Regions from separate parts of the Solidesulfovibrio fructosivorans JJ] genome, predicted to be linked through region 2. Evidence: predicted binding sites of a transcription regulator. Region 2 holds the regulator's gene; each other region holds the start of a gene.
The links. Region 2 encodes sigma-54, which starts transcription at its own class of promoters, with help from an activator protein. Its sites were predicted from a motif close to CTGGCACGGNNNNTGCTT; they were not measured.
Positions count from the first base shown of each region.

Region 1: a site for sigma-54 is predicted at 5,012-5,029, ahead of DESFRDRAFT_RS10125 (Flp family type IVb pilin). Genes of this name have one in related genera too.
Region 3: a site for sigma-54 is predicted at 2,662-2,679, ahead of gabT (4-aminobutyrate--2-oxoglutarate transaminase). Genes of this name have one in related genera too.

Region 1 is NZ_AECZ01000012.1:15,408-22,655, reverse strand. Features, by position in the region: gene DESFRDRAFT_RS10145 (2-hydroxyacid dehydrogenase) at 1-769, shown strand, start outside; gene DESFRDRAFT_RS10140 (CBS domain-containing protein) at 843-1,304, shown strand; gene DESFRDRAFT_RS10135 (ArsB/NhaD family transporter) at 1,310-2,647, shown strand; gene DESFRDRAFT_RS10130 (hypothetical protein) at 2,670-4,880, shown strand; gene DESFRDRAFT_RS10125 (Flp family type IVb pilin) at 5,097-5,267, shown strand; gene DESFRDRAFT_RS10120 (Flp family type IVb pilin) at 5,583-5,753, shown strand; gene DESFRDRAFT_RS10115 (PaaI family thioesterase) at 5,888-6,274, shown strand; gene DESFRDRAFT_RS10110 (hypothetical protein) at 6,319-6,528, shown strand; gene DESFRDRAFT_RS10105 (sigma-54-dependent transcriptional regulator) at 6,572-7,248, opposite strand, start outside.
Region 2 is NZ_AECZ01000001.1:21,583-28,830, forward strand. Features, by position in the region: tRNA gene DESFRDRAFT_RS00090 (tRNA-Ser) at 184-277, opposite strand; gene tadA (tRNA adenosine(34) deaminase TadA) at 344-901, opposite strand; gene DESFRDRAFT_RS00100 (phosphoribosylformylglycinamidine synthase subunit PurQ) at 1,250-2,062, opposite strand; gene DESFRDRAFT_RS00105 (CTP synthase) at 2,248-3,882, shown strand; gene DESFRDRAFT_RS00110 (KdsC family phosphatase) at 4,125-4,667, shown strand; gene rpoN (RNA polymerase factor sigma-54) at 4,783-6,219, shown strand; gene hpf (ribosome hibernation-promoting factor, HPF/YfiA family) at 6,269-6,817, shown strand; gene DESFRDRAFT_RS00125 (PTS sugar transporter subunit IIA) at 6,818-7,248, shown strand, end outside.
Region 3 is NZ_AECZ01000016.1:33,522-40,769, forward strand. Features, by position in the region: gene DESFRDRAFT_RS12240 (ABC transporter substrate-binding protein) at 1-1,218, opposite strand, end outside; gene gabT (4-aminobutyrate--2-oxoglutarate transaminase) at 1,261-2,586, opposite strand; gene DESFRDRAFT_RS12250 (sigma 54-interacting transcriptional regulator) at 3,012-4,715, opposite strand; gene DESFRDRAFT_RS12255 (NAD-dependent succinate-semialdehyde dehydrogenase) at 5,045-6,499, shown strand; gene DESFRDRAFT_RS12260 (HlyD family secretion protein) at 6,696-7,248, opposite strand, start outside.

The sequences.
Region 1 (7,248 bases), on a different contig from region 2:
GGGCTTCGACAACATCGACGTGGCCGAGGCCACCCGCCGGGGCGTGCCGGTTTCCAACACCCCGGACGTGCTGACCACGGCCACGGCCGAGCTGGCCTGGGCGCTGGTGTTCGCCGTGGCCCGCCAGATCGTGGTCTCGGATGCGGTCATGCGCTCGGGGAATTGGCCGGGCTGGGGGCCGCTCCAGTTCATCGGCCAACAGATCAGCGGGAAGACCCTTGGCATTTTCGGTCCCGGCCGCATCGGCACGGCCATGGCCCTTATGGCGCGCGGTTTTGCCATGCCCGTGGTCACCTGCGGCGGCAGGCGTCCCAACGAGACCCTGGAACGCGAATGCGGGGCGAAAAGGCTTCCCTTCGAGGAATTCCTGGCCACGGCCGACATCATCAGCATCCATGCGCCGCTGACGCCGGAGACGCGCCACGCCTTCAACGCCGCCGCCCTGGCCAGGCTCAAGCCCACGGCCATTCTGGTCAACACCGGACGCGGCCCCATCATCGACGAGGCGGCGCTCGTCGTCGCCCTCAGGGAAAAACGCCTGGCCGGAGCCGGCCTCGACGTCTACGAGTTCGAGCCCAAGATGGCCGTGGGCCTGGCCGCCTTGCCGAACGTGGTCGTGACCCCGCACATCGGCTCGGCGACCAGCGAGGCCCGGGACGGCATGGCCGAGCTTGCGGCGCGGAACCTGCTGGCCATGCTCGCGGGCGATACGCCGCCCACCTGCCTCAACCCTGAGGTGCTCCCCGACAGGGGTTCCCGCCAATCTTGACAATATTCGGCAAAAGGGCGCATTGCCAATGCCCGAAATCCATAAGCCCCGCCTCAGCAAGCAAGGAGTCCCCATGCGCATACGTAACATGATGCACAAATCCCTGGCCGTCATCGGTCCGGATGTGGACTTCGCCGCCCTGCTCGCCGCCTACCGGCAGATGGAATCGCGGCTGGTCTATGTCGTGGACAAGGACGGCAAGCTTCTTGGCGTCATCAGCAGCTACGACATCCTGCGGGTCATGTTTCCGTTTTATCTGGACTCCAATCTGGTCAAGGCCCTGCCCGACGACGAATCCGTCTTGCGCCAGGCCTTTTCCGCCTGCAAGGGCCAGCCGGCCGCCGACATCATGACCACGGATTTCGCGGCCGTTACGCCCGACGCCCTGTTTCTCGAGGCCGAGGCGCTCATCGCCGAGCGCGGGGTCAACGTGCTGCCGGTCATCGACGACGAGGGCAGACTGGTGGGCGAAGTTTCCCGCCGGGCCATTCTCAAATACCTGGCCGAACGTTGCGGCCTTGAAGACGAGGCTTAGACTCCATGTTTTGGACCGCTACCGCCATTTTCGTTCTGGCTTACGCCGTCATCGTCTCGGAAAAGATCCACAAGACCAAGGTGGCCCTGTTCGGCGCGGCCCTGACCCTGGCCCTCAAGGTCCTCACCCAGCACGACGCCTTCCACGACGCCGACCTCGGCGTCGACTGGAACGTGATCTTCCTGCTGATATCCATGATGATCATCGTCAACATCATGACCAAGACGGGCGTGTTCCAGTACGTGGCCGTCAAGGCGGCCAAGATCGGCCGGGGCGAACCCTTCGCCATCATGGCCATCTTCGCCGTGGTCACGGCCATCTCCTCGGCCTTTCTCGACAACGTGACCACGGTGCTGCTTCTGGCCCCGGTAACGCTGCTCGTCGCCCGGGAGCTCGAAATCGACCCCGTGCCCTACCTGATCACCGAGGCCCTGGCCTCCAATATCGGCGGCACGGCAACACTTATCGGCGACCCGCCCAATATCATGATCGCCTCCAAGGCCGGCCTCGACTTCATGGATTTCATGGGCCACCTCGCCCCGGCCATCGTCTTCATCATGATCGCCTGGATGCTCTCCTGGAAGGTCCTCTTCGGCAAACGGCTGCACGTGGGCGAGGCCCAAAAGGCCCGCATCCTGGCCATGAACGAAAGGGCGCTGATCAAGGACCCGGCGCTGCTCAAAAAAAGCGGCTTCGTGCTGGCGCTCACCATCTGCGGCTTCATGCTCCACGGCCTGCTCCACTACGAACCGGCGACCGTGGCCCTGCTCGGGGCCTCGACGCTGCTTTTGATCTCCCGCCAGAACCCGCAAAAGGTGCTGGAGGAAGTGGAATGGCCCACCATCTTTTTCTTCATGGGCCTTTTCATCATCATCGGCGGCACGGTCAAAGCCGGCCTCATCGAGCTTTTCTCCCAGAAGGTCATCGCGCTCACCCACCCGACCAAGGACTCCATGCTCACCTTGTCCATGGTCATGGTCTGGTTTTCCGGCATCGCCTCGGCCATCGTGGACAACATTCCCTTCGTGGCCACCATGAACCCGCTTCTGGCCGAGCTGGCGGACAAGGTCCTCGGCCCGACCACGGGCCTTTCCGGGCAGGCGCTCTACACCCATCCCACCATGCTGCCGGTCTGGTGGTCCCTGGCCCTTGGCGCGTGTCTGGGCGGCAACGGCACGGCCATCGGGGCCTCGGCCAACGTCATTGTGGTGGGGCTTTCGGAAAAGGCCGGGCACAAGATATCCTTCGCCCGGTTCCTCAAGTACGGCGCGCCCGTGACCGTGGCCACCATCTTCTTGTCCATGATCTACATCTACGTGCGCTACTACCTGCTCAAGGTCTGACCCGCGTCCGTCCCCCGCGCCCATGCTCAAGGACACGTCGCCCCCCGCCCGCACCCTGGTTCTGGCCTGTCTGGCGGCGGCGTTCGTGCTGGCCTTTGCCGGGCAGCTGCGCACCGGAGCCACCACCAGCGACGACCTTTTCTACGAGCAGCACGTCATAAGCGGCGATATCGGGGCGTTCGCGGCCGAGCTGGCCGCCGGGGCCGGCCGGTTCCACCACTACCTCCACGTGGGGCTCACCGCCCTGCCCTACCGGCTGGACAGCGAACCCGCGCGCAAGGCGATATCGCTCACCGTCTTCGCCGCGGCCATGGCCTCGTGCGCCTTTCTCGCGGCGACCGTGGCCGGGCTGCCGGCGCTCGGGCTTCTGGCCATGCTCTTGGCCGTCGCCTTCTACCAGGACAACTGGCACCACAACATCGTCTCGTCCTATCCGCTGGTCTTCGATTCGGGGCTTCTCTGCATCAGTTGGGCGGGCTACTGCCTGTGGCGGCACGGGCGCACGGGCCGGACGCGGCTCGTCGTCCTGGCCAATATCCTGGCCTTTGCCGCCTACTGCCATTTCGAGGCGTTTTTGTGCTACGCGCCGCTTCTGTGCGCCGTCGTCTGGCTGGCCGGGGAACGGTACGACCGGCCGAAACGGGAGCGGCTTCGGACCATGGCCCGGGCCAACATCGGGCTGGCGGTCTATCTCGTCACGTACGTCGCCTACCGCGCCCTGCATCCCTCCCAGTACGAGGGCAACGCCCTGGACCTCACCAGTCCGCTGCGCATCCTGGAAACGGTGCTGGCCTACAGCCAAAGCGCCCTGCCCCTTGGCGCGTTTCACCTCGACGTCGAGTACGTGAACCGCTTTCCGGTCATAACGAACGGGCTCGTCCTCGATTTCACCGGCTACCTGCGCCAGCTCACGGCCAACTGGCCGCGCCTGTCCCCGGCCTGGCTGGGCCTCTCGGTCGTTACCGGCGGGCTGGCCTACCATCTCCTCTCGCGCGGCCCGGACCGTGTGCGCGCGCGGCTCCTCCCGGCGTGCCTTGTGCTCTACGCCGCCTACTGCCCCAATTTCCTCATCGGCCTGTCGCCCAAGTACCAGGAGCCGACCAGCCACGGCATCACCTGGTACGTCACCTCGACCTTTTCCGCCTATGCCTGGTCCGTGGGGCTGGCGCTGGCCGCCTTGTGGCTGTGCGGCCGGGTTTCCGGCCGGTCCCGCAAGGGGCTCGCCGCCGGTCTGGCCGTGCTGGCCGCCGCCGTGGCGCTTGTGAACGCCTCGGTCAACGCCTCGGTGCTCGAAAGCAAGATCGCCGCCGCCTCGCGCTGGCGCATGGCCCGACTCGCCGTCAAAAGCCCGGATTTCGACGCCCTGCCGGACGGCGCGACCCTCGTCGCCCCGGACCTTTTTGCCCCGGTCAATGTGGAGATCACCCATCCGGGCTACTGGGACGCCTGGTTCGCCCACCGCACGGGCAAGCGCCTGCATGTCCTTGAGCGCATCGATCCGGTCGCGCCTCCGGGACTGCCCGTCTACGCCCTGCGCCGCCTGTCCGGGCCGACCGACGCCGCCACGTCCCTTCTCCTGGCCCGGGTGACGCGCCTCGGGCCGCCACGTCCCGACCCGTACGCGCCGCGCCCCGACCAGCCCGCGCTCCTCGCCGACGCCGCTTCCGTCATAAGCGACGCCACCAACCGCTACCCCGACATCCTTTACGAGGACGCCGGCGTCTGGCGGCTGATCTCGGCCATGGCCATGGGCCGCCGGAAACTTTCGGAAACGACGCTCACCGGCCGGGCCATTCCCGTGGATTCCCTGGCTATGGTGCCGTCCTGGCGGCTGGCCGTGGGCGCGCCCTCGGACCTCACCCTGCGCTTTGGCGAGGGCTGCTCGCCGCCGGAGCATTCGATCAGCGGCCCCATCGTCTGGATCGGCGACAGCGGCGTGTTGCGGCTGACCAACAGCGGCGGGCAACCGGTCGCGGCGCGCCTTGCGTGCAACCTCGTGGCCATGACGCCCGTGCGCGTACTGGTTACGGGACCGGGCTTCACGAAGGAAATCGACGCCAGGGCGCTCTCCACGCCGGTCACGCTTCCCCTGCGCCTGCCGCCGGGAAAATCCCGCCTCGAGATGCGGGTCCTGCCGCCGTCTCCGGGCGCGGCCAAGCGCCTGGGCCTCGTCGGCGCGGCCTTGCTCCCGGATATGGCCCCTCAGGCCATGCCCTCGTCCGGCCCGCGCTGATCGAAAAGACGACACTCCCCGGTTCCATGTTTTTTGGAACACAATCACGTCTTTCTATTTTTTCAAGACAGTTCATCCAGGCAAAAATTATTTTCCGCTGTTATTACAGCATACTCTTTATTTGAGTAAAACTGGCACGCCCCGTGCTTTATACCTGTCAAGATCGGCAACGGATACAACCGGCAAGACACAATATAAAGAAAGGGGAGAAAAACCATGCTGCGCGCCATCACCAAGTTCGTTCGTGACGAGGAAGGAGCAACCGCGGTGGAATACGGCCTCATGGCCGCCCTCATCGCCGCCGTCATCGTCGGGGTCGTCACCACCCTCGGGCAGAACCTGAGCACCACCTTCGACTCCATCGCCACCTCCATCAAGGGCAGCTAGACAAAGCCCGCATAACGGCACCATTTCCCGCTCGCAACTGGCCGCCCCCTTCCCGGAAGCGGCCAGTTGCCTTGGCCCGTTGCGTCGCTCATCCTGGCGGCGCGACCGTATTATCGCCGCATGGTTCCATAAATCCGCGAATACCTCCCTGCTGTTCCACGCATCCAGGAACAGTTTCGACCTGATGGCATTTTTCACCAGTGATTGCAGTTGGTTATCCATGCCAGACTATCTGGCACGCCCCGTGCTTTATACTTTGGCAAGATCGGCAACGGATATAACCGGCAAGACATATAAAGAAAGAGGAGAAAAACCATGCTGCGCGCCATCACCAATTTCGTTCGTAACGAGGAAGGAGCAACCGCGGTGGAATACGGCCTCATGGCCGCCCTCATCGCCGCCGTCATCGTCACCGTCGTCACCACCCTCGGACAGAACCTGAGCACCACCTTCGACTCCATCGCCACCTCCATCAAGGGCAGCTAAACAGAGCCCGCATAACGATACCATTTCCCGCTCGCAAAAAAGGCCGCCCCCTTCCCGGGGAGCGGCCTTTTTTTGCGACCTCGCGCCGTTGCTCTCGCCTGGCGCTTTTGGCATGTTCGGGTCAAGGAGCGCCCATGCGACAAAACACCCACCTTCGCATCGACACGGCCCTTTGCGGCACGCCCGTGGAACTGTCCACCGGCCGAGCCGTGGTCAAACTGACCACCTCCCCGGCCATGGCCGCCGACGACAGGGGGCTGGTGCACGGCGGTTTCGTTTTCGGCCTGGCCGACTATGCCGCCATGCTCGCGGTCAACGATCCGCTGGTGGTCCTCGGCGCGGCAACGGTCCGGTTCACGGCCCCGGTGGCTGTCGGCGAGGAACTTGTGGCCGAGGCGGGCCTTGTGGAGGAAGAAGGGAAAAAACGGCTGGCGGAGGTGACGGTGCGCCGCGAAGAGACGACGGTCCTTACCGGCACGTTCACCTGCTTCGTCCCGCCGCGCCACGTCCTGGACACCTAACGCGCAAAGAAACGGCAGGCGCGCCTGCCGACAGGAGACCGCCCATGAGCTTCACCCTGCGCCAGCCCGCGCCCGTGGATCAGGAACCCGAGTTCGACTGCATCTTCTGCAACAAGCCGGCGCTGCGCTCGTCCGAGGCGGCGAGCACCCCGACCACGCGCACGGTGGAAGTCTTCTGCCGGCACTGCGGGGCCAGAAAGACCGTCACGACCAAGGTTTCGGCCGACGGCAAATCCTGGGAAACGGCCGACTAGGCCGCCGCCATGCCGCGTCCCGAAGCGACGAGACGCGGCATCATCAAGTCTTCCCAACGGCGGAAATCCCGGCCTGCGTGGGTTCGTAGCGCGTGGCCGGGCCGCTGCCGCGCCGCGCGAGCAGCCCCTTGTCCACCATGTCCCGCAGGTCATGCACGGCCGTGCGCTGGGGAATGCCGCCGCAAAGCGCCTCGTAGCGCCCCCGCGTGACCGACCCCTCCCGCACGATGACGGGCAGCGCCGCCCGCTGGCGCGCGTTGAGCGCCACCGGTTCGACAGGCGCGACGGCGAGGGTCAAGGACTCGTCGGACGGGGCCGCGACCGCCTCGCCCGCCTGTTCCGTCCCGGCCGCGTCGAAGGTTCCGGCATCGGCCTCAAGCACGATGTCCGTATCCTGGATGACGCTGTGCTCGGACATGACCGCCGCTCGCAGGATGCAGTGCTTGAGTTCCCGGATGTTGCCCGGCCAGTCGTAGGCGGTCAGCTTGGCCAGCGCCCCCCGTGAGAGCCCAAGTCCCCGCCGGGCCGTGGTGTCGCCGGCCTGCTTGAGAAAATGGTGGGCCAGAACCGAGATGCTCATCTTGTGCTGCCGCAGCGGCGGCGTGGACACGGCAATGACCTTGAGCCGGAAATACAGGTCCTCCCGGAACATCCCCTGGGCAATGGCCTCGCGAAGGTCCACGTTGGAGGCGGCGATGATGCGCACGTCCACGGCCAGCT
Region 2 (7,248 bases):
CTTCACTTCGATGAGGTGGGGCAAAATTCACTCAATAACGGCGTCGGGCCAGATTTTGCCCCGTTTTTGCCCCAAACGTGTCTCGGCTGTCAATGAAACACAGAGAGCTCATTGGAAGAAATGAGCCAAAAAGACAAGCCCCGAAGGGGTGATGGAATCAGCGGGGCTTGGTTGGAAGCTGATTGGCGGAGAGGGTGGGATTCGAACCCACGTGCCGGTTATTAGCCGACAACCCGATTTCGAGTCGGGCCCGTTACGACCACTTCGGTACCTCTCCGCTCGTCAAAGAAAGACGCGCAACGAATTTGGAAAAATACACCTCTTGGGTGGTCTTGGCAAGCATTTATTCGTTGTCCGTGTCAGCCGGCCGGCTGCGCCGCTCCCGGAAAAAGTCCCGCAACAGCCCGCCGCAGGTTGCTTCAAGCACCCCGGACAGCACATCGAAACGGTGGTTGAAAAAGGGCAGGTCCGGACCGGGCAGCATCGAGGCGATGGCCCCGGTGCGGGGGTCGGACGCCCCGTAGACGAGCAGCCCCACCCGGGCGTGGATCATGGCCCCCAGGCACATGACGCACGGTTCCAGGGTCACGGCCATAATCGAACCCGGCAGACGGTAATTGCCGACGTGGGCCGCGGCCTGGCGCAGGGCCAGAATCTCGGCGTGGGCCGTGGGGTCGTGGCGCGTAATGGGCGCATTGCCGGCCGCGCCGAGCAGTTCGCCCGCCGCCGAGAGCACCACCGCGCCGACAGGCGCTTCGCCCTGGGCGGCCGCTCCCCGGGCTTTTTCCAGGGCCAGCGCCATCACCGCCTCGAAGCTGGCCCAGCCCGGCGGGGAAGGGGGAAAGGGCGTGCCCTCCTCATTTTGTCCGGCGATAAATCGTTTGGCTGGTTGTAGGGCCATACGTGATTCGATTCTTATTTTACTGGTTGACCGGCTGGGGACAGGGCGGCCGCGTGCGGCGCATATTTTGAAGAATACGCCTTCGCGTCCGACCTGCCCCAGCCGGTCCCGGGGACACGTCCCTGGCCGGAAACTCTTGTCCCCCGATAGTGCCAAAGGATCGAGCGTAACATATCCCAATCCGTGTGAAAAATAAGATCCTACCGTACCAATGCGTTCCCTGCTCGCCATTGCCCCGGTGCAGCCTCAAACCCCCTTGAAAAGTTTATGAAGGGGGTTCAGGGGGAAACTTTTTGAAAAAAGTTTCCCCCTGGCCGCCTGAGGCATCTTTATTGAATTCTTCCCTTCCTACGCATGGGCGCGCAGGTGGGCCACGGCGTTTTCGAACAGCACGGTGCCGAGCATGGGGTGTTCGCCCCGGGTGTAGCCCGGATGGTTGGTGGGGTGGTTGAAGGCCTCGGGATGGGGCATGAGTCCCAGAATCCGCCCGGACGGGTCGGTCAGGCCGGCGATGGCGTGGGGCGAACCGTTGGGGTTGGCCGGGTATTCCATGGTGGCCGCGCCCGAGGCCGGGTCGGCGTAGGTCAGGGCCACGGCCCCGGTGCGCACGAGGTCGTCGAGAACGGCCTGGGACATGGGCACGAGCTTGCCTTCGCCGTGGCGCACGGGCAGGTCCAGGCGCACGACGCCCCGGGTGAACACGCAGGGGCTGGCCGGGTTGGCGGCGAGAGTGACCCAGCGGTCTTCGAACCGGGCCGAGTCGTTGTTGGCTAGACTCACCTGCCGGGCGAAATAGTCGCCGCCGAGCGCCGGCAGCAGGCCGAGCTTGACCAGCAGCTGGAAGCCGTTGCAGATGCCGAGGATGAGTCCGCCGGCTTCAAAAAAAGTTTTGAGCTGGGTGAGCAGGGTTTCGCCGTCCGTGGTTTGCGCGTGTTTCCAGCGCACTGCGGCGGCTTGCGCCGCGCCCAGGTCGTCGCCGTCGAGAAATCCGCCTGGGAAAATCAGGAAATTATACGCGTCGATCCGCGTCCGGCCGGCGATGATGTCGGAGAAAAAAACGATGTCCGTGACGTCGGAACCGGCCATGCTCGCGGCATGAGCCGATTCCACTTCACAGTTGGTGCCGTAACCGGTGATCACGAGGGTGCGCACCTGCGCCATAAGGGAATCCTCCCGGAGGTTCCTTGAAAAATTGCGCCCGAAGGCTTACTTTGCGCGGCTGAACATAAGGGGCCGCCCCGACCGCGTCAACCGGGCCCGTTACGTGGGGCCGGATCGTTTCGGCGCGGGCCGCCGGGTACGCCGGCGCGCCCCGAACAGCACACACATCAAGGACGGCATCAGCAATGAAGACCAAATTTATTTTCGTTACGGGGGGGGTGCTGTCCTCCCTGGGCAAGGGGCTGGCCGCCGCCTCCATCGGCGCGCTGCTCCAGGCCCGGGGGCTTAAGGTCACCATCCAAAAGCTCGATCCCTACATCAACGTCGATCCCGGCACCATGAACCCCTTTCAGCACGGCGAGGTGTACGTCACCGACGACGGGGCCGAAACCGACCTCGACCTCGGGCATTATGAGCGTTTTCTCGGCGTGCCCATGAGCCAGGGCAACAACTACACCTCCGGCCGGGTCTATTTCAGCGTCATCCAGAAGGAGCGCCGGGGCGACTACCTGGGCGGCACGGTGCAGGTGATCCCGCACGTGACCGACGAGATCAAGCGGGCCATCCTCGGCGTCGCCGGTGATGAGGACGTGGCCATCATCGAGATCGGCGGCACGGTTGGCGACATCGAGGGCCAGCCGTTTCTGGAGGCCATCCGCCAGTTGCGCATGGACCTCGGCCGGGAAAACGTCCTCTACATCCACCTGACCCTGGTGCCGTATCTGCGCGTGGCCGGCGAGGTGAAGACCAAGCCCACCCAGCACAGCGTCAAGGAGCTGCGCTCCATCGGCATCCAGCCCGACATCATCATCTGCCGCAGCGAGGTGGACCTGACGCGGGACCTCAAGGAAAAGATCGCGCTTTTTTGCGACGTGGACGCCGACGCGGTGTTCACGGCCGTGGACGTCAAGGACATCTACGAGGTGCCGCTCAAGCTCTATGCCGAGGGCGTGGACCAGAAAATCGCCATTTTGTTGCGCCTGCCGGCGAAAAATGCCGATCTGACCGCCTGGCGGGCCATGGTCGACCGGCTGGACAACCCCTCCGGCTCGGTCTCCATCGCCATCGTCGGCAAGTATGTGGACCTCAAGGAGGCCTACAAGAGCCTGCACGAGGCGCTGGTGCACGCGGGCGGCATCGCCGGCGTGTCGATCCGTTTCGTGTACGTCAATTCCGAGGAAGTCACCCGCGAGAACGCGGCCGGGCACTTCGCCGGCATCGACGGCATCCTGGTCCCGGGCGGGTTTGGTTCGCGCGGGGTCGAGGGCAAGATCGCGGCCATCGAATACGCCCGCACCCAGGGCATCCCCTTTTTCGGCATCTGCCTCGGCATGCAGTGCGCGGTCATCGAATACGCCCGCCACGTGCTTGGGCTTTCCGGGGCCAATTCCGAGGAATTCGACCTGACCACCAGCGATCCGGTCATCTACCTCATGCGGGAATGGTTTGATTTCCGCACGAAGAAGATCGAGCGCCGCGACCCTTCCTGCAACAAGGGCGGCACCATGCGCCTGGGCGCTTATCCCTGCGTGGTCAAGCCCGACACCAAGGCCGCCGCGGCCTACGGCGCCGGGGAGATTTCCGAGCGTCACCGCCATCGCTACGAGTTCAACAAGGCCTACGCCGCCGCCTTCGAAGAGGGCGAAATGGTGTTAAGCGGCCTGTCCCCGGACGGGGAACTCGTGGAGATGGTGGAATTGCCCGAGCATCCCTGGTTTCTCGGCTGCCAGTTCCATCCGGAATTTAAAAGCAGCCCCATGAAACCCCATCCGCTCTTCCGGGAGTTCGTCCTGGCGGCCAAGCGCCAACAAGGGGCGTAGGAAGCCGCGCCTCGGCGGCCAGGGGGGCAACTTTTTTCAAAAAGTTGCCCCCCTGGCCGCCTCATCAAAAACTTTCAAAAGGGAATGCGGGGCCAGCGCCGTATCCCGGGTGAAGACGATCGGAAGGGTCGCCTTGTTGTTCTTGCGCGTGGAAGCCTTACCTCTTTGGTGAGGGCGCGCAGCCGGGGCGAGAGCACTTTCGGGCGCGCGGTTGCGCCGGGAAAAAGCAAAGGAGGCGCGCCGTGACGCATGACGCCACGCTTGCCGCGGCCAGGGCCAAGGATATCGCCTTGCTCGTGCTGGATGTGGACGGGGTTTTGACCGACGGCGGCCTGTACGTCGACGGCCGGGGGGAGATCGCCAAGCGGTTTCATGCCCAGGACGGGCTCGGCGTCAAGGCGGCCCAGATCGCCGGCGTCGCCGTGGCGGTCATAAGCGGCCTGGACAGCCCGGCCGTGGCCGCCCGCATCAAGGAACTCGGCATCGCCGAATACCATCCCGGCCATTACCGCAAGGTGCCGATCCTGCGCGCCATCTGGGAACGCACCGGCATAACCCCGCAGCGGACGGCCTATCTCGGCGACGACTGGGTGGACGCCGGCCCCATGGGGATTGTCGGTCTGCCCATGGCCGTGGCCGACGCCCAGCCGGAAATTTTGGACCTGGCCCTTTGGGTGACGAGCCGGGGCGGCGGGCAGGGCGCCGTGCGCGAGGCCATCCGTTTTATCCTGAATGCTTCCGGACACCTCGCGGCCGCGTACGACTGGTTCCTGCGGGAACGGTAAGACGGGCGGATTGCCACGACCCTTCGATTGTGGCATGCTTTTTGTTGGGCGGGGGCCGAACACGCGGCGGCCCCGTCCGACACGAAAACCTTAAAAAGCGCGTACGGCGGTAGACATGGCCCTGGAACTGCGACAGCAGCTCAAATTGTCCCAGCAGCTGGTGATGACCCCCCAACTGCAACAAGCCATCAAGCTCCTGCAGCTGTCCCGGTTGGAGCTCCTGGAGAGCGTGCAGCAGGAACTTCTGGAAAACCCCCTTCTCGAGGAATCCATAGAGGAAGATCGGCAGCCCGAATCCACAATGGCCGAGGACAACCTCGGCCCGAGCGGCGACACCAGCGACGCGGCCATGGAAAAGGAGCTGCTCAAAAACGCCGAGTGGGACGACTACCTCGGTGATTTCGCCAGCACCGGCCGACAGGCCCAGGCGCACGAGTCGGAGATCCCGGAAGAGGGCATGGCCTTCGACGCGAGGCTTGCCTCCAAGCCCTCTCTTGAAGGGCACCTCGGCTGGCAGATGCGTCTGTCCAATTTCACGCCCAAGCAGCTCGAGATCGGCGAGGCCATCGTCGGCAGCCTCAACTCCTCGGGCTATCTGCGCGCTTCCCTCGACGAGCTGGCCCAGATGACGTCCACCAGCGTCGAGGCGGTGGAGGAAGTGCTGCACCGCCTCCAGCGTTTCGACCCTGTGGGCGTGGCCGCCCGCACCCCCAGCGAGTGCCTGCTGACCCAGATCGAGGTCTACGGCTACGACGATCCCATTTTGATCGAGCTTGTGCGCGACCACCTCGAGGACCTGGAGAAAAAGCGCTACAAGCCGCTGGCCAAGAAATTTCGTATCGCCATGGAAAAGCTCAAGGAATACCTGGAGCTGATCCAGACGCTCAATCCCATGCCCGGGGCCAGCTACGGCTCGGGCGATCCCATCTATGTGAGCCCCGACGCCTTCGTCTACAAGTACGGCGACGACTTCGTCATCCTGCTCAACGAAGAGGGCATGCCCCGGCTTAACGTCAATATGACCTACATGGACGGGCTTAACCCGAAGGCGGACAAGGACAAGGATTACCTGCAAGACAAGATGCGCTCGGCCATGTGGCTCATGAAAAGCCTCTACCAGCGCCAGCGCACGCTCTACAAGGTCCTGGAGAGCATCCTCAAGTTCCAGCGGGAGTTTTTTGAGCACGGCGTGACGCGACTGCGGCCGCTGATTTTAAAGGACGTGGCTGACGACATCAGCATGCACGAATCCACGGTCAGCCGCATCACGTCCAACAAATACGTGGCCACGCCCCACGGCATCTTCGAGCTGAAGTTCTTTTTCAACAGTTCCCTGGAACTCGACGACGGCAGCACGGTGGGTTCGGAGTCGGTCAAGGCCATGATCAAGCGGATCATCGCCGGCGAGAACGCCAAGAAACCCATCAGCGACGAGGCCATCGCCGATATGCTCAAGGAAGAGCTGCAAATCAACATCGCCCGCCGTACCGTGGCCAAATACCGCACGGCCATGGGCATCGAATCTTCGTCCAAACGCAAGGAAGTTTTCTGATGCTTCGGGCCGCACATGCGGCCCAACACCATGCCACCCGGAGGGATATATGAACATTACTTTTAATTTCAAGAATTTCGAGCCTTCGGATCATTTGCGCGACTACGCCCGCAAACGTTTCGAGAAGCTCGCCAAGTATACCGTCGCCACCGACGCCTCGGAGTTGCAGGTCAACCTTGCCGTGGAAAAGACCCGCCAGCTGGCCGACGTCATCTTCCTGGCCGACAATATGCACATCTCGGCCCACGAGGCTTCCGAGGACATGTACTCCACCATCGACATGATCCTTGACAAAGTCGAGGCGCAGGCCAAGAAGTTCCGCGAGAAGCAAAAGGACCGCCGCCGCCAGAAAGCCGAGGTCGTCCACACCCAGGTCATCAGCATAAGCGAGGATGCCGACGGCGCGCGTACGCCCACCATCGTCCAGACCGACGATTACGAGCCCAAGCCCATGGCCGTGGAAGAGGCGGCCATGCAGCTCGAAAGCCTCAAGTACGAGTTCATGGTGTTCATCAACTCCGAAACCGACCGGCCCAATGTCATCTACCGTTTGCGCAACGGCGACTTCGGCCTCATTGATCCTGGAACGGGAGCGTAAATGCGTCTTGAGGATTATCTCCAGCCCGATTTCGTGATCGGGGAGCTTGTGTCCGAGTCCAAACCCGACGTGCTGGCCGAACTGATCGCCCCGATGAAGGCCAGATGGCCCGATTTCGACGATGTCCGGGCGCGCCAGGTGCTGCTTGACCGGGAAAACCTCGGCACCACGGGGATCGGCGACGGCGTCGCCATTCCCCACGGCAAGATGGAGAACCTCGAGCAGATCGTCATCGTCGTCGGCCGCAGCTTAAAGGGCGTCAACTTCGATGCGCTGGATTTCAAGCCCTGCCGCATCTTCTTTCTCGTCCTCGCCCCGGAGCACGTGGCGGGCCTGCACCTGCGCATCCTGGCCCACATCTCCCGGCTGCTGTCCGACGAATCCTTCCGGCACGCCTTCATGAGCGCCGAAAACGACGCCGCCTTGTGGCA
Region 3 (7,248 bases), on a different contig from region 2:
GCCGGCGCGACGGGCGGACTTCGGCCACACGGTCACGCGCTGGGGTTTGCCGTCGACCTTGGCCACCTGGACGATGACGATGCCGGCATTCTTGTTCTGGCCGTCCTTGTCGAACTCGACGCCGTCGTAGGAGACGATCATGGCCGGGCCGGTGGTGAGCTTGGTGGTGGCCAGGGCCTCGCGGAGCTTGGCCGGGTCGGTGGAGCCGGCGCGTTCCAGGGCGTCGGCGATGACGTACATGGAGACGTAGGCGTCCACGGATTCGCCGGTCATGTCGTAGCCGTACTTCTTCTTGAACTTGGCGTTGGTTTCCTTGGCCCCGGGCTTGTTGACGTCGGTGTTCCACTCGACCTCGTCGAAAAAGCCCAAGGCGTTGTCGCCGGTATTCTCCAGGAACTTGGGATCGGCATGGCCGCCGCCGCTGGTCAGCACGACCTTGGGCTTGAGCTGCATTTCGGCCATGGTGTTGGTCAAGAGGATGGCGTCGGCGGCGTTGGAGACGAGCATCACGATGTCGGGATTGGCGGCCTTCAGCTTGGTCACCACCGGGGTCAGGTCCGTGGCCGTGGACGGATAGGGCTCGTCGAGCACGACCTTGTAGCCGTCCTTTTCGGCCAGCTTGCGCCACTTCTCGGCAAAGCCGGTGCCCCAGTCGCCGTTCTCGAAGACAAAGGCGATGGTGTTGAGCTTGGTGCCGGTTTCCGCCTGCATGTCCTTGAGGAAGCGGAACTGGTCGCGCACCCACCAGGAGTCCTTGGCGGCCACGCGGAAGATGTTCTTGAAGCCGCGCTCGGTGATGGTGTCGCGCACGGCCACGGGCACGACAAAGGGGATGCCGTAGCGTTCGGCGACCTGGGTGGCCGGATAGGTGACGGCGGAGTTCCAGCAGCCGGTCAGGATGTTGACCTTCTCGGTGTTGATGAGCCGCTCGGTCTCGGTGACGCCAACCGTGGGGTCGGACTTGCTGTCGGCATAGACGAGGTCGAGCTTGGCCCCGCCCAGGGATTTGATGCCGCCGGCGGCGTTTATTTCCTCGACGGCCATTTCCCGGGCCTGCTTGCCCTGGACGCCGACCGAGGCCGACGGGCCGGACATGGGCTCGACGTTGCCGATCTTGACCACCTTGTCGGCGGCGGCGGCCGGCGATGCGGCCAGGAAAAGCCCCAGCGCCGCGGCCAGGCAGCAAGCTACCAGCGATCGTTTACCCTGCGATTTCATGCGTTACCCCTTGGTTGACGGTTGCTGTCGGTCGGGCCTCGTCTATTTGCCGAGGTTCTTGGAAACCTCGCGGATGCCGCGTTCCATGATGTCCAGGCCGCGCGCGAGCTGCTCGTCGCTGATGACCAGCGGCATGAGCGCGCGGATGCAGTTGCCGAAGTTGCCGCAGGAAAGCACGAGCAGGCCATTGTCCTGGCAGTACTTGACCACGCCCTTGGCCGCTTCGGGACAGGGCGTCTTGGTCGCCCGGTCGGAGACGAACTCCAGGGCGCGCATGGCCCCGAGGCCCCGGGCGTCGCCGATGAGGGGGAATTCGTCCTTCCAGGCCTCGAACCGGGCTTTCAGCGTGTCGCCCAGGCGCACGGCCGCGCCCAGGAGGTCGTCCTGCTCGAAGGCGTCCATGACGGCGAGGCCGGCCCGGCAGGCCAGCGGGTTGCCGCCGTAGGTGCCGCCGATGCCGCCGACATGGACGGAATCCATGATGTCCGCCTTGCCGATGACGCCGGCCAGAGGCAGACCGCCGCCCATGCTCTTGGCCACGCTCATGAGGTCGGGCTCCACGCCGAAATGCTCCATGGCAAAAAGCTTGGAGGTGCGGCCGAAGCCGGACTGGACCTCGTCGGCCACGAACACGATGCCGAACTCGTCGCAGATGGCCCGGAGCTTCACGAAGAATTCCGCCGGCGGCACGACGAAGCCGCCCTCGCCCTGGACCGGTTCGGCGATGATGCAGGCGATCTGCTCGGCGGCGGCGGTGCCGATGAAAAATTCGCGCATCTTGTCGGCGCAGGCCACGCCGCAGTCGGGATAGGAAAGTCCCAGCGGGCAGCGGTAGCAGTAGGCGTAGTACGGGTACTGGTAGACTTCCGAAGCCATGGGGCCGAAGGCGTACTTGTAGGGCTTGACCTTGCTGGTGAGGCTCATGGCCAGAAGCGTGCGGCCGTGGAAGGCGTTCTTCATGGACACAGCGCCAGGCCGGCCGGTGTGGCAGCGGGCGATTTTGACCGTGTTTTCCACGGCTTCCGAGCCGCTATTGACAAAAAGGGCTTTTTTCGGGCTCTCGCCGGCGGCGGCCTCGCACACGCGGCGGGCGAGCTCCACGTACGGCTCGTACATGGTGATCATGGAACAGGTGTGGAGGTACTTGTCGGCCTGGTCCTTGATGGCGGCCACGACGCGCGGGTGGCAGTGGCCGACATTGAGCACGCCGATGCCGCCGACGAAATCGATGAATTCGCGGCCGGCGACGTCCCGCAGCAAGGCGCCCTGGGCGGATTCGACGAAGAAGGGCGTGGCGTTGGGATGGCCCTTGGGGACGAAACGTTCACGCAACGTTTGCAGTTGGCTCGCCTTGTCAGTGGTGTTCACGGAGCATCCTCGAAGTTGACGGTTGTGGGCGAAATCGCCGCGAACAATAAGCACCTAAACGTCAACCCGACGTAGCAGCAAAAACCACGCCAGTCGCATATTACAAAAAAATATTTTAATATTAAATAGTTATAAAAACACCCCGCTTTTAACGATATGAGTTTGATTCATAAAAGAATCAACATATTTGTAAAAATTCAATTACAGCAAATCATTGCCGCCGATTCATTCCTGAATCGGCTTCAAACACCGGCCCCATGGGAACCTCGCGGGCCATCGCATAACACCCGGAAGGGGAGCAACGCACCGGTTTGAACAAAAACGGCAAATAGGGCGGGATGGCTATGGAAAAGCGCCTGCCGTGGGGTCGATGCGGACATCCCGCCGGAGGCGCAGCGGCGGGAAGAAGCTGATTCAGAAGTGAATCAATCCCGGGTCAAGGCGTACCGTTTGAGCTTGCGTACCACGGTCGCCTGGCTCACGCCAAGATAGGCGGCCATCTCCCGTGTCGTGCGACAGGCGGCCATGGCCTCGCGCAGCCGACGCAGGTTCGTCTGGTCCGTGGACTCGGCCAGGCTGCGCGGCGCGGCCTCCGCCCCGCCCTCCCCGGCCTCCAGGGCCAAGGCCTCCTCCAGGGCGTCGGTGAGGTCGTCGTCCTCGCTCATGACGAAGGCCTTCTGGATCAGGCTCACCAGCTCGCGCACGTTGCCCGGAAAATCGTGGGCCTCGAGCAGGCGCATGGCCTTGGCCGAAAGGCGCTTGGCCTTGCCGTGCCGGACGTTTTGCTGGGCCAGGTAGAATTCGGCCAGGCCGAAGATGTCCTCGCGGCGCTCGCGCAGGGGCAGGATGCGCACCACGAAGGTGTTGAGCCGGTAGTAGAGATCCTTGCGGAAAAGCCGCCGCTCCACCAGCCCCTCCATGTCGCAGTTGGTGGCGGCCACAACCCGGCACTCCACCACCCGGGACTCGGACCCGCCCAGGCGGCGCAGCTCATGGTCGTCGAGGTACTTGAGCAGCTTGGCCTGGACCGAGAGCGGAATGTCGCCCACCTCGTCGAGAAAAAGCGTGCCGCCCATGGCCAGCTCGATAAGCCCGGCCTTGCCGCCTTCCCGGGCTCCGGTGAAGGCCCCCTTCTCATAGCCGAAGATTTCCGCCTCGAAGAGGTTCTCCGGGACCGCCGGACAGTTGATCTGGATAAAGGGCTTCTTGGCCCGGGGGCTGACCTGGTGCAGGAATTTGGCGAGAAGCCCCTTGCCCGTGCCGGACTCGCCAAGCAGCAAAATGCGCGTCACGTCCATCTGGGCGAGCTTCAAAAGCGTGCGCAAGGTCCGCTGCATCTGCGGGCTTCGGGCCACGATGTCCTTCTGGGACAGCTCGTAGAGCGAAAGTTCGGCCAGCTCGCTGCGGTAGCGCTCCTCCACCTTGCGGGCGTGCTGCAAGCCCTGGCGCAGGTTGTTGAGCTCGGTCACGTCGCGCTCGTTGACCACCACCAGGGCCACATGGCCGTCGGTGTCGAGCACCGGCGAGGCCGTGACCAGCAGTTGTTTGCCCGTGCGGGTGATGTGCTGGATCATGCTGGCCTGCTTTTTGGTGGCCATGACCTCCACCGTGGCCGAGCGGTCCACCATGCCGTCCGCCACGATGCAGGCGACGTCCTTGCCGATGTAGTCGGCGGCCTCGATGGAATTGAGCCGCTCCGAGGCGGCGTTGATCTCCAGGATCACGCCCTCGCCCGTGCAGATCCAGATGCCGTCGGACACGGAATCGAGCACCGAGCGCAGCTGGTCGTCCACCACCGGCCCGCAGCCGCCCTGCGGATCGCCGCACAGGATCGACGCGCCGGCGACGCGGCCGTCCGGGCCGGTGATGGGCACGATGCGGGCCGTGCGCACGTTGCCGGCCACGGCGAAGGTGGCGCAGGCCCCCTGCCCGCTGGCCAGGCAACCGGCCGCCGCCTGCCACAGGTCGGGGCGCACCAGCGGCAGGGCGACGCCCGGGGCGGCCGTCTCCGGCCCAAGCAGCTTTCCGGCCGCCGGATTGGCCGTGACCACCCGGCCGTCGGCGTCCACGGCGAGCAGGGCGCCGGTCAGGGAGCGCAGGATGTCGGCGTCGGTGAAGGGGGCTGGCATGGAAGGTCCGCGAAATTTTTTTCGGGGCGCGGCAAACGCGCCGCATCCCTGGCCGTAAACTGGCACACAAGCGCCTTCGGAGGCAACCGAGGCCTTCGCGTCGCGGCCGTTTCCAAGCGGCGAAAAAGAGTGCGCGACCCTTGCGCGGCGGACGTGTCCGGGCTTATACGCCTGGACCCAATGGCCCCCCGGCCTGCCGCGCGCGCTGCCCGACACGCGAAATGAAGTTCTATCCTATTTGTTTTATTTATTTTCATGGCAGCAGTCGTATCTCCGCGCACGGTGAACCCGGGCGTCAAACGCGTCAACGCACCAACAGGGGGAAGATCATGTTGCAGCTTTCCGATCCGCAACTTTTCCGCGAAGCCTGCCTTGTGAACGGCCAATGGGTCGCGGCGGCCGGCGGCGAGACCATGGAAGTGACCAACCCCGCCGACGGGTCCGTGGTCGGGCGTGTGCCCAAGCTCTCCGAAAAGGAAATCGAGGGCGTCGTCGCGGCGGCGAATGCGGCCTTTCGGCCCTGGGCGGCCCTGGCCGCTCCCCAGCGCGCGGCGGTCCTGGAAAAATGGCACGCCCTTATCCTGGCCAACGCCGACGATCTGGCCGCCATCCTCACCACCGAGCAGGGGAAGCCCTTGGCCGAGGCCAAGGGCGAGATCATGTACGCGGCGTCTTTCATCAAGTGGTTCGCCGAGGAAGCCCGCCGCGTCTACGGCGACGTGATCCCCGCGCCCACGGCCGACAAGCGGCTCATTGTGCTCAAGCAGCCGGTCGGGGTCACCGCCGCCATCACGCCCTGGAACTTCCCGGCGGCCATGATCACCCGTAAGGCCGGACCGGCCCTGGCCGCCGGCTGCGCCATGATCGTGCGCCCGGCCGCCCAGACGCCCTTTACCGCCCTGGCCCTGGCCGAGCTGGCCGTGCGGGCCGGTGTGCCGGCCGGCGTGTTCCAGGTCGTCACCGGCTCTTCGCGCGCCATCGGCGCGATGCTGACCGCCAGCGACACCGTGCGCAAGCTGTCTTTCACCGGCTCCACCGAGGTCGGCCGCCTGCTCATGGCCCAATGCGCCCCGACCATCAAGCGCATTTCCCTGGAGCTTGGCGGCAACGCCCCCTTCATCGTCTTCGACGACGCCGACCTCGACGCCGCCGTGGCCGGGGCCATCGCCTCGAAATACCGCAATGCCGGCCAGACCTGCGTGTGCGCCAACCGGCTCTACGTCCAGTCCGGGGTCTACGACGCCTTCGCGAAAAAGCTCGCCACCGCCGTGGGCGCCATGCCCATCGGCCGGGGCGACGCGCCGGGCGTCCAGATCGGCCCCATGATCGACGCCAAGGCTGTGGAAAAAGTGGAAAGCCATATCGCCGACGCCGTCTCCAAAGGCGCGAAAGTGGCCCTTGGCGGCAAGCGCCATGCGCTCGGCGGCAGCTTTTTCGAGCCCACCATCCTGACCGGCGTGACGCGCGAGATGCGCGTGGCCCGCGAGGAGACCTTCGGCCCCCTGGCCCCGCTTTTCCGCTTCGAGACCGAAGAGGAAGTCATCGCCGCGGCCAACGACACCGAGTACGGCCTGGCCGCCTACTTCTACACGGAAAACGCCGGCCGGGTCTGGCGCGTGGCCGAGGGACTGGAATACGGCCTGGTCGGCCACAACACCGGACTGGTCTCCAACGAAGTCGCCCCCTTCGGCGGCGTCAAACAGTCCGGCATCGGCCGCGAAGGCTCCAAGTACGGCATCGACGAATACCTCGAGATCAAATACGTCTGCTCCTGTATCGGGTAAGAGGGAAAGAAAATGAAGATGCGAGAGGGGAAACCCTTTGAAAAGGGTTCTCCCCTCTCGCGCTCTCCCCTTCCTAAATTTTTTCGATTTTCATCAACAACATTAGCGTGTTAAGCGGCACAAAAAAAGGGCCGCGCCAACATGGCACAACCCTGCCTTCTCCTGCGCGGTCCGCGTGATTCCGGGGAAAAACGGCTTATTTCGTCAGCACGAGAACCGATGCGGTCGTGCCGACCCGAAGCGCCACATCCCGCGGTTTTTTCGTGATATGCACCCGCACCGGCACGCGCTGGGCCAGCCGGATCCACTCGAATGTCGGGCTGATGGTGGGCAGAAGGTCCTGGCCGGTCGAGCCGTCATCCTGGGCGATGCCCTGGCCGATGCTTTCCACCACGCCGGGAAGCGGCGTTTCCGGGTAGGACATGAGCGTCACCACGGCCTTGTCGCCTTTTCGGATGTTGTTGATGACGGTTTCCCGAAAATAGCCGGCGACCCAAAAACTTTCCGTGTCGACCAGGGCCAGAAGCGGCTGGTTGGCCACGGCCTGGCTGCCCAGGCGCAGATTCAGATTCGTGACATACCCGTTAACCGGCGCCCTGACCTTGGTGAATTCGAGATTCAGCTTGGCCTGCTCCCACTGGGCGACCGCCTCCCGCAAATGCGGATTGTTTTCGCCCGGCGCGCCCAGGGCCGCCTTGGCCCGCGCCAGTTCCGCGCCGGCCTGGAGCTTGGCCGCGCCCGCCTTGTCG